3 regions of the Krasilnikovia sp. MM14-A1259 genome follow, and region 3 is predicted to be linked to each of the others. Evidence: riboswitches for the same ligand, from Rfam matches in the RefSeq annotation. Region 3 holds a riboswitch; each other region holds the start of a gene.
The links. Region 3 has a riboswitch for S-adenosylmethionine ahead of thrC (threonine synthase). Riboswitches for the same ligand answer to the same signal wherever they lie in the genome.
Positions count from the first base shown of each region.

Region 1: linked by a shared signal. The riboswitch ahead of ACMCNK_RS02250 (ABC transporter substrate-binding protein) and the one ahead of thrC (threonine synthase) in region 3 are both predicted to bind S-adenosylmethionine.
Region 2: linked by a shared signal. The riboswitch ahead of ACMCNK_RS06160 (aminotransferase class V-fold PLP-dependent enzyme) and the one ahead of thrC (threonine synthase) in region 3 are both predicted to bind S-adenosylmethionine.

Region 1 is NZ_BAAGAJ010000002.1:532,674-536,587, reverse strand. Features, by position in the region: gene ACMCNK_RS02265 (CPBP family intramembrane glutamic endopeptidase) at 79-720, shown strand; gene ACMCNK_RS02260 (hypothetical protein) at 737-1,033, opposite strand; gene ACMCNK_RS02255 (VOC family protein) at 1,179-1,619, shown strand; SAM riboswitch class IV at 1,697-1,807, shown strand; gene ACMCNK_RS02250 (ABC transporter substrate-binding protein) at 2,022-2,879, shown strand; gene ACMCNK_RS02245 (amino acid ABC transporter permease) at 2,915-3,682, shown strand; gene ACMCNK_RS02240 (amino acid ABC transporter ATP-binding protein) at 3,679-3,914, shown strand, end outside.
Region 2 is NZ_BAAGAJ010000002.1:1,447,489-1,451,402, forward strand. Features, by position in the region: gene ACMCNK_RS06155 (AraC family transcriptional regulator) at 1-713, opposite strand, end outside; gene ACMCNK_RS06160 (aminotransferase class V-fold PLP-dependent enzyme) at 894-2,222, opposite strand; SAM riboswitch class IV at 2,260-2,372, opposite strand; gene epsC (serine O-acetyltransferase EpsC) at 2,491-3,057, shown strand; gene cysK (cysteine synthase A) at 3,054-3,914, shown strand, end outside.
Region 3 is NZ_BAAGAJ010000002.1:4,201,861-4,205,774, reverse strand. Features, by position in the region: gene ACMCNK_RS18965 (alpha/beta fold hydrolase) at 1-1,139, shown strand, start outside; gene ACMCNK_RS18960 (ABC transporter permease) at 1,136-2,026, shown strand; SAM riboswitch class I at 2,233-2,365, shown strand; gene thrC (threonine synthase) at 2,377-3,654, shown strand.

The DNA.
Region 1 (3,914 bases), 3.7 Mb from region 3:
TCGTCACCGTCGCCGGCTCGACCGCGGGGTAGTCTCCCCCGACGGCAGCGTGTCCGTCAGCCGGAGCAGAGGAGCACCGTGACCACCTTGACGCGCGGCCGGATCGCCGTGTTCTTCGCCGGGTTCATCGCGCTGTGGGTGATGGCGTGGCTCGTGGCCCAGGCGGCCGGGTGGACCGGTGCCACGGCGTACTGGGCGGCCGCCAAGGTGGCGGTCTGGATGGTGTATCCGGCCGCGTTCTGGAGGGCGCCGCTGCGGGAGCAGCTGGCATTCATCGGCCTGCGCCGACGCGACCTTCGGCGTGGCCTGCTGTGGGGTGCCGGCGCAGCCGCGGTCTGGGTGGGACTGGCGATCGCGGTCGCGCCGTTGCGCGGACAGCACCTCGCCCCCGTGCCACCGGCGGCGGACTTCCTGTACGCGGTCCTGCTCACGCCCGTGTGCGAGGAATGGCTCTACCGCGGTTACCTGCTGCCGACCATCACCGGCACCGGCGTCCTGTTCTGGCGGGCCAATCTGGTGACCTCGGTGCTGTTCGTCGCGGTCCACCTCGTCGGCTGGGCGTTCCAGGGCACGCTGCCGGCGAACGCCCTGTCGGTCTACCCGGTGTCGATCCTCGTGCTCAGCCTGGTGCTCGGCTACCTGCGCCACCGGACCGGATCGTTGCTGGCCCCGATCCTGCTGCATGTGGGCAACAACGCGGTGAACCTCTGGTGGCGGTGACCGGCCCGAACGCCGGTCAGGCCGGGACGGACCGTTTGACCTCGAGGTTGTGGAAACGGGGCCCGCTCGAACACAGCGCCGCCATCTTCTCGGCGAACTCACTGGTCTCGGGCAGTGCGCTGTTGGCCATGGCGTCCTCGTACGAGGCGAACTCCACGATGGTCAGGAAGCGTTTCGGGTTGTCCCGATCCTGGGTGACCGTGAGCCGGAAGCCCTCCGGTGCGTCCCCCAGCCCGGCCATCCGGGAATCCCCGAGAGCGAACATCTCATCCGGCCGGTCGGTCTCGTACTCGATGATCTGAACAAAGCTCATCCAAGCCTCCCGGGCCTCAGAATGGGATGCCTGAAGCTATCAGTCCATCCTGGTCCCTCGACAGCACACGACACCTGATGAACCCGATCGAATGACGGCGCCGCCACGGGACCGAGCAGCACCGCGTCTGCCTATGCTTTGGGCCATGACCATTCAGCGGATGGACAATGTCGGCATCGTCGTCGACGACCTCGACGCCGCCGTCGCGTTCTTCACCGAGCTCGGCATGGAGCTGGAAGGCACGGCACAGATCGAAGGCGGCTTTGCGGACCGCACCGTCGGACTCGACGGCGTCCGCAGCGACATCGCGATGATGCGTACGCCGGATGGCCACGGCAAGCTGGAACTGGCGAAGTACCACTCCCCCGCGGTGCTCGGTACGGGGTTGCCGGGGCCGCCGCCCAACACGCTGGGTCTGCATCGTGTCATGTTCGCCGTCGACGACATCGACGACACCGTCGCCCGTCTCCGCACCCACGGCGCCGAACTGCTCGGCGAGGTGGCGCAGTACGAAAGCATCTTCCGCCTCTGTTACCTCCGTGGCCCCGCGGGCATCATCGTCGCCCTGGCCGAGCAGATCGGCTGACGCGATCGTCCGTTTCGCGTGAGGGTGGTCATATCTGCTGGACGCTTGCGCGCCCCCGGCTGCTAGCGTCGGTGCCAGGTCATGAGCGCCAGCGTGAAGCCCCGGCTTGCTGGCCGGCAACCCTCCTCCGCGGTGGGGTGCCCCGGGTGAGGACCGGGCACGGAGCACGTTCCGTGCAAGCGTGGCCTGGCCCCCAGGTCATCACCGACCCAGGAGAGCCATGTCTTCTCACCGTTGTGCCGCGAGCGTGCGGGTGCTGACCCGCCGCCGCCACGTCGACATGATGCGAATCTGCAGCGCCGCGTGTCGCTCCGGCGCCACGCGATAACGGCACCCGTTTCGCCGCGCATCGTCCGTCGGACGCGCGCGCCACCGAACCACCCCTCATCTCAGGAGACCCCTGTGCGATTTCTGCCTGCCCTCACCCGGGCCGCCGCCCTCGGCGCCGTCGCGATCCTCGGCGCCACCCTGCTCACCGCCTGCGGCGACGACGCGTCGTCCGGCTCGGCCGCCAACCCGTACGGTCTGTTGCAGCCCGGTGTGCTGCGGGCCGGCACCCTCACCGACGCCCCGCCGAACGTCTATCTCAAGGACGGGAAGTTCACCGGCTTCGACAACGACCTGCTCGCCGCGGTCGCCGGAAAGATCGGCCTGAAGGTCGAATTCGTCGGCACCGACTTCTCCGCGCTGCTGTCGCAGGTGAACAACCACAAGTTCGATGTGGGCAGTTCCTCGATCACCGTGACCGAGGCGCGCAAGAAGACGGTGGACTTCGGCAACGGCTACGACTTCGGCTACTTCGGACTCGACGTGCCTTCGGACTCCCCGATCACCGGCTTCGACGGGCTTTCCGGCAAGCGGGTCGTGGTGGTGCAGGGCACAGTCCAGGACGACTACGCCACGGGCAAGGGCCTGAACCCGGTACGGGTGCCCGACTACAACGGCGCCGTCAACCAGCTCAAGGCCGGCACCGCCGACGCCTGGATCGCCCCCGCCGAGATCGGCGAGAAGTCGGCCGCGGACAGCGGATCCAAGATCAAGGTGGCGGCCAAGCAGCTCAGCCCCGCACCGACCGCGTACGCGGTGGCGAAGGGCAACGACGCGCTGCGCGCGGCGTTGAACACCGGGCTGGACCAGGTCATCGCGGACGGCGCGTGGAACCGGTTGCAGGCGCAGTACTACCCCGGCCGCCCGATCCCTGCCGGCTTCACGCCCGGCAGCGGCACGGCACCGCGCGCGTCCGCATCAGCGGCGTCCTGACCGGTGCCGGAGCAGAGGGGGGGCGGTGACCGCCGATGGAATCGGTGAACACGCTGTGGGAGACGTTCTTCGACTGGCCGTCGATGCGGGCCGCGCTGCCCGAGATGGTGACCGTCGGGCTGCGCAACACGCTGATCCTGGCGGTCAGCGCCGCCCTGCTCGGCTCGGTGCTGGGTCTGCTGCTGGCGGTCGCCGGGATCTCGCGGACCCGCTGGCTGCGCTGGCCCGCACGCCTCTACACCGACGTGTTCCGGGGGCTGCCGGCCGCGGCGACGATCCTGCTGATCGGCGTCGGGCTGGCACCGCTGGGCATGCGGATCTGGGGGCCTGACCCGTACCCGCTGGGCATCCTGGCGCTGTCGTTGATCGCGGCGGCGTACATCGGTGAGATCTTCCGGTCCGGCATCCAGTCCGTGGAGGCCGCCCAGCTCGAAGGGGCCCGCGCGCTGGGCTTCTCCTGGGCCGAGTCGATGCGGCTGGTGATCGTCCCGCAGGGGGTCCGCCGCGTGCTGCCGGCGTGGGTGAACCAGCTGATCGCCCTGATCAAGGACTCCAGCCTGGTCTACTTCCTCGGCCTGGTGGCCAGCCAGCGGGAACTGTTCCGGATCGGGCAGGACCACGCGGCCACCACCGGCAACGAGTCCGCGCTGCTGCTGGCGGGCCTGTTCTATCTCGTGCTGACCGTGCCGCTGACGCACGCCGTCAACTGGATCGACCGGCGGCTGCGGCACGGCCGGCCGGCATCCGTGCCCGCCGACCAGGACGACGATTCGGTGCTGTCCGGTGTGGGCGGTGCGCGGTGACCAACCTCGGCGGCGCGACGGGCTCCGTCAGCCTGAGCCTGCGCGACATCCATCTGGCGTTCGGGCCGCACCGGGTCCTGCGGGGCGTGCGTCTCGACGTGGCCTGCGGACAGACCGCGTGTGTCATCGGGCCGTCCGGCTCGGGAAAGTCGACGCTGCTGCGTACGATCAACCGGCTCATCGAACCGGACCGCGGTGACGTGCTGCTCGACGGGCGCAGCGTGCTCCACGA
Region 2 (3,914 bases), 2.8 Mb from region 3:
TCCGCGATGTCGGCCAGGGTCAGCGGCCGGGCCGGATTGGCGTCGATGAACTCCACCGCGCGGCGTACCGCGCCCGACCGGATCCATTGCCGCCCATGGTGGTGGGGTGTGTGCGGGAACGCCGCCAGCGCCGCGGCCGCGGCGGCATCGATCGCGCCGGTCAGCACGAGCGGGTTGGCCAGAGCCGACTCCCTGGCCAGCAACGCCGTGTGCAGGTACCGCATGGTGGCGCGGAAATGGCGGCCGAGTGCGGGGGTGACCGGGTTCATCGAGGCGAACCGGAACCGTTCGGGGTCCAGCCCGGCCCGCGTCGCGACCGGCCCGACCGGAAGTTCCAGCGTCAGCACCCGGCCGTCGAAGTCGCCGGCGGTCGCGGTGAACGGTTCCGCCACCGGATAGGCAAGAGTGTCACCCGGACCCAGCGTTGCCTGGCCGGTCCCGGTGCGGAAGCCGGCCTGGCCGCGGTCGGCGGTGAGAAAGACCAGGTGGTCGAGGAACGGGCAGTCCAGGTGAACGCCGATCTGGCTGGCGATCGCGCTCATCCCCATCGGACCGGCCACCGTGGTGTGCTGCCGGTAGAAGAACGTCCCGGCGTCACCGAAGATCCTGACCCGGGCGCCGGCGCAGGCATTGAGGGTTATCTCGACAACCTCCTGGGGGTCGGCCGCGACCACTTCGAACCGCTGCACGGGGATGGCATCGTCAACGGGCACCTCGGTCCCCTCCGTGGTACGGCGTGGCATCCCGGCCCCGCCGCCCGTCGCGGGCGGCGGGGCGTCGACCGTGACCGGCCGGGACGGATTCGAACGGCAGATCACGTCGATGTGAATGCCCGATCGACACCTACAGGGCATACCCGCCGGGCGGTCCCGTACACCAGAGGCCGTTGGTCCCTAGCGGGCGCCGAACGACTGTGTGCACCGGCCGCCAGGGCGCGCGGCGATCTGTGCCAATGCGGCGACGAGCCGGTCGACATGCTCCACTGTGGTCCCGGCGCCGATGCTCACCCGCACCGCGGTCGTCGGCGGCGCGGCGGGCGTCGCTGCGGCGGGAACCGCCGCGAGCAGATGACGGGTCAGCGGATGCGCGCAGAACAGGCCGTCACGAACCCCGATGCCGTGGTCGTCGGCCAGGCGCCGGGCCACCTCGGCGGACTCCAGCCCGGCGACGACGAAGCTCACGATGCCCGTCCGTGGATGCCCCGGACCGAACAGGGCCAGCCGCTGCACGCCCGCGACACCCGCCAGCCCCGCGTCCAGCCGATCCAGCAGCCGCTGCTCGTGCCGGGCAAGGCCCGCCCAGCAGGTCTCCGTCAGTGCCGCACACACCGCAGCCAGCGCCACGGCCCCGACCAGGTTCGGCGTGCCGGCCTCGTGCCGCGCGGGGCCACCGGTCCACTGAACCGTCGCGTCGGCGTCCACGTGCCGGGTGGCACCGCCGCCGCGCAGGTACGGCTCGGCGTCGTCGAGCCAGTCGGCGCGCCCGGCCAGCACTCCCGCACCGAACGGCGCGTACAGCTTGTGGCCGGACAGGACGACGTAGTCGGCGCCGAGCGCGGCCAGGCTCACCGGGCCGTGCGCCGCGAGCTGCGCGGCGTCGACGACCACGCGGGCGCCGTACCGGCGTGCCACCCGGGCGATCTCGGCGACCGGCCACACCTCGCCGGTGACGTTGCTGGTCGCGGTGACCGCCACCAGCGCCGGACCGTGCCGGCGCAGCGCCCGGTCCACCGCGGCGACCGCGTCGTCCGGCGTACCGGGCAGCGGCAGACGGATCGCCCGGCGCCACGGCAGCAGGTTGGCGTGATGCTCGCCGACGAACGTGAGCACGTCGGCACCGCGCGGCACGGCGTGGGCGAGCAGGTTCAACGCATCCGTGCTGTTGCGGGTGAAGACCACCTGGTCACCGGCGCGGCAGCCGACGTACCGCGCCACCGTGGCGCGGGCCTGCTCGTACGCACGGGTGCAGTGCCGGGACAGGGCCCCGGCCCCGCGGTGGACGCTGGCGTACGTCGGCAGCAGCCGGGCGACCGCCTCGGCCGCCACCGCGGCACACGGGGCGGTGGCGGCGACGTCCAGATTCGCGTACGGAAGCAGGCGCCCGTCGGTGACCCGGACCCGCACGTCACCGCCCAGCACCGCCAGCGGGTGTGCGGGTGTCGGCGCCGGTGGGTCGAGGTCGGTGGGCTGCGGCAACAGGGGGTGGACCGAAGTTGGGTACACGTCGACTCCGCGTGGTGTCCAGGGACCGGCGCAGGCCGATCCGCGCTTGCCCCGCCGCTGCGGCAGGGCCAGGTCGTCCCCGGAGGCACCCCGCCGCGGATGGAGGGTTGCCGACCAGCCAGCCGGGGCTTGTCGCTGGTACTCAGGACCACCGCGCACGTTACCCGATCACGGCGCGCAGCGCGCCGGGGCGACGGACCCTGTCCGGCGGGGTTATGCGTCCGTACCGTCGGCCCTCCGAACGTCGCGATACCTGCGTGGAGGACACGTGCTGGACGACGTGCGCGCCGCATGCCGGCGCGACCCTGCCCTGCGGGGCGCTCTCAAGATCGAAGCGTGGCTGTATCCCGGGCTGTGGGCACTGTGGTCGCACCGCCTGGCCCACCGCCTGCACCGCCGGGGCCTGCCGCTGCTGCCGCGGGCGCTCTCGCAGTTCACCCGGCTGGTCACCGGCGTCGAGATCCACCCCGGAGCCACGATCGGGCGGCGGCTGTTCATCGACCACGGCGCCGCGGTCGTCATCGGGGAGACCGCCCGCGTCGGCGACGACGTGACGATGTACCACCGGGTCACGCTCGGCGGGCGCGGCTGGTGGCGCGACACCGGCCGTGCCCGGCGCCACCCCAGCGTCGGCGACAGGGTCGTCCTCGGCGTCGGCGCCACCGTGCTCGGGCCGCTGCACATCGGCGACGACGCCGAGATCGGCGCGCACTGCCTGGTGCTGGCGGACGTCCCGGCCGGTGCGCGGCTGCGCGCACCGGCCGCCGTGGCCCGGGTCCGAACCCATGTCCGTCCCCGGCGCCGCGCCGGCACCCGCCCAGGAGCTCTGACGTGATCTTCCGCGACGCCACTGAACTGATCGGCCGCACCCCGCTGGTGCAGTTGTCCCGCTTCGACCCGGACCTGCCGGTCCGCCTGCTGGCCAAGCTCGAGTCGCACAATCCGGGCGGCAGCGTGAAGGACCGGATCGCGGTGGCCATGATCGACGCCGCCGAACGCAGCGGTGAACTCATCCCCGGCACCGCGATCGTGGAGGCGACCAGCGGCAACACCGGTATCGGACTGGCGGTCGTGGCCGCCGCCCGCGGCTACGCGCTGACGCTGACCATGCCGGAGAGCATGAGCGCGGAACGGCGTGCCCTGCTCACCGCGTACGGCGCGCGCCTCGTGCTAACCCCGGCCGCCGAGGGGATGTCCGGGGCGGTACGCCGGGCCTGGCAGATCGCCGACGAACAGCGGGCGTTCCTGCCCCGCCAGTTCGACAACCCGGCCAATCCCGACGCGCACCGGCACACCACCGCACGGGAGATCTGGGACGACACCGGCGGCGACGTCGACGTGCTCGTCGCCGGCGTCGGCACCGGCGGCACCATCACCGGGGTCGGCCAGGTGCTGAAGGAGAAGAACCCGGACCTGCACGTGGTGGCCGTCGAGCCGGCCGAGTCACCGGTGCTGTCCGGCGGGGCCCCCGGCCCGCACGGCATCCAGGGCATCGGCGCCGGGTTCGTACCCGAGGTGCTCGACCCCACCGTGTACGACGAGGTCGTGCTGGTCGACGTCGGCCACGCTCGGGCGGCCGCGCGACGGCTCGCCCGTACCGAAGGGCTGCTCGCCGGGGTGTCCGGCGGTGCCGCGCTGCACGCCGCGACGACGGTCGCGCGCCGGGCCGTACACGAGGGACGCACGGTCGTG
Region 3 (3,914 bases):
TCCTCACCCCCGCGCAGCCGACCACGTACACGGTCGCGCTGGACTCGCCGCTCACGCTGCCCACGGTGACCGGCACGCCGATCCCCGACCCGGACACCGTCTGGTGGTACGTCCTGGCCGGGCTGGTCGCCGCGATCGCGCTGGGCATCGTCGCGGTCCTGGCCGTCCGCGGCCGCCGGGCCCGCCGCACGAACATCCCCACGATCCCCGAGTACGCGGACACCCCGCTGGTCGTGCGCGGCCTGCGCAAGGCATACGGGGACGGGTTCGTGGCCGTGGAGCGGGTGGACTTCACCGTCGAACGGGGCCAGGTGGTCGGGCTGCTCGGGCCCAACGGTGCGGGCAAGACGACCACGTTGCGGGTGCTCATGGGGCTGACGATGCCGACCGAGGGCGACGCGCTGGTGTTCGGGCACCGGCTCGTGCCGGGCGCGCCGATCCTGTCCCGCGTCGGTGCGCTCGTCGAAGGCCCGGGCTTCCTGCCTCACCTCAGCGGCTACGAGAACCTGCGCGCGTACTGGCGGGCGACCGGGCGGCCGGAGGCGGACGCGCACTTCGACGAGGCACTGGAGATCGCGGGGCTCGGTGACTCCGTGCACCGCAGGACCAAGACGTACAGCCACGGGATGCGGCAGCGGTTGGCCATCGCCCAGGCCATGCTGGGCCTGCCCGAGCTGCTGGTGCTCGACGAGCCCACCGACGGGCTGGATCCGCCGCAGATCGCCGAGATGCGCCGCGTGTTGCAGCGCTACGCGACCGACGGGCGGGCCGTACTGGTCTCCAGCCACCTGCTCGCCGAGGTGGAGCAGACGTGCACGCACGCCGTGGTGGTCAACAAGGGCCGGATCGTGGCGGCCGGGCCGGTCTCGGAGATCGTCGGGGACTCGCCGTCCGTGCTGCTCGAAGTCTCGGACGTGCCCGCCGCGTCGCTGATCCTGGCGGGGCTGGACGTCCGCTCGGTCACCCCGGACGGCGACACCGGCCTGATCGTCGACATGAACGGCACCCCACGCGCCGACGTGGTGGCGTCACTGGTCCAGGCCGGGGTCGGGGTGGACCGGGTGGTGCCCCGCCGCCGGCTGGAGGATGCGTTCCTCGCGCTGGTCGGGGACAACTCGCGGGGAAGTGGGGACCGATGAGCGCAGTGATCGACAAGCCGGATACGGGGCTGAGCGCCGCGACCGGGTACCGGCCGTCGGCGACCCTGCCGATCCTGGCGGAGGTACGGCGGCAGGCGTCGCGGCGGCGTACCCAGCTCGCGCTGGGGTTCATGGTGGTGCTGCCGCTGATCATCCTGCTGGCGTTCGAGTTCGGCGGGGACGGCAACGACGACGGGCGCCGCCGCGGCGGGGCGTTCGCGAGCCTGGTCGACCTGGCCACCTCGGGCGGGCTGAATTTCGCGCTGTTCAGCATCGCGGTGTCGGCGGGTTTCCTGCTGATCGTGGTCGTGGCGCTGTTCTGCGGCGACACCGTGGCGAGCGAGGCGAGCTGGGGCACGCTGCGGTATCTGCTGGCCGTGCCGGTGCCCCGGGCCCGGCTGCTGGGCGTCAAGCTGTTCGTCGCGCTGGCGTACTCGCTGCTGGCGCTGCTGACCCTGTTCGGCACGGCGTTGCTGGTCGGGACGCTGCGCTACGGCTGGCATCCGCTGGGCAGCACGATCGCCGCCCAGATCCCGCCGGGCGCCGGGGTGCTGCGGCTGCTGGCGATCCTGGCGTACCTGGCCACCACGATGCTGATCGTCGCCGGGCTGGCGTTCCTGCTGTCCACGCTCACGGACGCAGCATTGGGCGCGGTCGGCGGCGCCGTGCTGCTGTGGATCCTGTCCAGCATCCTGGACCAGATCACGGCCTTGGGAAATTTGCGCACCGTGCTGCCCACCCACTACGCCGACGCCTGGCAGGGCCTGCTGTCGACCCCGATGCAGACGGCAGACCTGGCCAAGGGCGCAATCGCCGCCCTCTGCTACGCCACGCTCTTCATCGGCCTGGCGTTCTGGCGTTTCACCCGCAAGGACGTCACCAGCTGACCGGACGGGACGGCGTCGTGGTCGTGGTCGCACGGACCTGGCAGGGACGGGCGTCCTGGCGCCCGTCCCGGTCTCGGCGGGAGCGACGGTCAAGAGCACGACGGACGTGCGACAAAAAGCTCTAATCCCCGAGAGGACGCTCACAGATCGGGATCACAGGGTGATGAGCACCCTGACGCCCCGTAAGCTGGGCGGCACAACTGCATACCTCATCCAGAGGGGCTGAGGGAACGGCCCGATGACGCCCCGGCAACCACCGCACTCGACTCGATGACGAGGCCAGACGTGCGGCAGGTGCTAATTCCGTCCCCCGCGCGACGCGCCGGGGAAAGATGAGAGGACGGCCTCCCATGACGTCGATCGTCGACGCCCCTGTCTCGACGAGCCCCGCTCGCGCCCTCGTCTGCCGCGGCTGCGGCGCCGAGTTCCCGCTGGCCGCGCAGCACGCCTGTTACGAGTGTTTCGGGCCCCTGGAGATTGCGTACGATCCGGCCGCGCTCGCCGGGGTGACCCGTGCCCAGATCGAGGCGGGCCCGCAGAACATCTGGCGCTACGCCGCGCTGCTGCCCGCCGGGCAGGATCCGGCGCAGCGGGTCACGCTCGACCCGGGGCTGACGCCGCTGGTCAGCGCGCCCGCGCTGGCCGCCGCGGTCGGGCTGCGCGCGCCGCTGTGGGTGAAGGACGACTCGGCCAACCCGACCCACTCGTTCAAGGACCGGGTGGTGTCGGTGGCGCTGAGCGCGGCCCGCGGGCTCGGGTTCACGCGCTTCGCCTGCGCCTCCACCGGCAACCTGGCCAACAGCGTGGCCGCGCACGCCGCTCGCGCGGGGGCGCCGTCGGTCGTGTTCATCCCGGGCGACCTGGAGCAGGGCAAGGTCGTCACGACCGCGGTGTACGGCGGCCAGCTCGTCGCGATCGACGGCTCGTACGACGACGTGAACCGGCTCTGCAGCGAGCTGGTCGAGACGGAGGAGTTCGAGGACACCGCGTTCGTCAACGTCAACGTCCGGCCGTACTACGCGGAGGGTTCCAAGACCCTCGGGTACGAGGTGGCGGAGCAGCTCGGCTGGCGCATCCCGGCCCAGGTGGTCATCCCGATGGCCAGTGGCGAGCTGCTGACCAAGGTGGACAAGGCGTTCACGGAGCTGGTCGAGATCGGACTGGTGGAGGCGCCGGCCGGCGGGTGGAAGGTGTTCGGCGCGCAGTCCGCGGGATGCAACCCGATCGCCACGGCGCTGCACAACGGTACGGACACCATCACGCCGGTGAAGCCGACCGGCATCGCCAAGTCGCTCAACATCGGTGATCCGGCCGCGGGGGCGTACGCGATCGAGACGGTGACCCGCACGGGCGGGTGGATGGACTACGCCGACGACGACGAGATCCGGGCCGCGATCGGGCTGCTGGCCCGTACGACCGGGGTCTTCGCGGAGACCGCGGGCGGGGTCACGGTCGCGGTGCTGCAGAAGCTGGTGGCCGGTGGCCGGCTCGATCCGGATGCTGAGACGGTCGTGTTCAACACCGGCGAGGGCCTCAAGACGCTGGACGCGATCGCCGCCCAGGTGGGCCCCACGCACCGGATCAAGCCGTCGCTGCGTGCGGCACGTGAGGCGGGCCTGCTCGGCTGAACGGCACCGTCGGGTATCCGACCGACAACTGGTTTTTCCTTCGGGGGAGGGCTTGCGGACCGATCCCGGGGTCGGCAGGATGCTCTACGCGGGAGGGCGCGTCGCCGTACGAGGTCCCACCTTACGAGCTTGGCGACAATCTCCTAGGGGCCCAACGACCCAGCGCCGGAGGCGCTGTGCGCGCGTCCTCCCGACCAAATCTCCTCTGCCGCCAGATCTTCTCTGCCGACTGTGCCTCGGCGTAATTCGCCTGCGCCGGA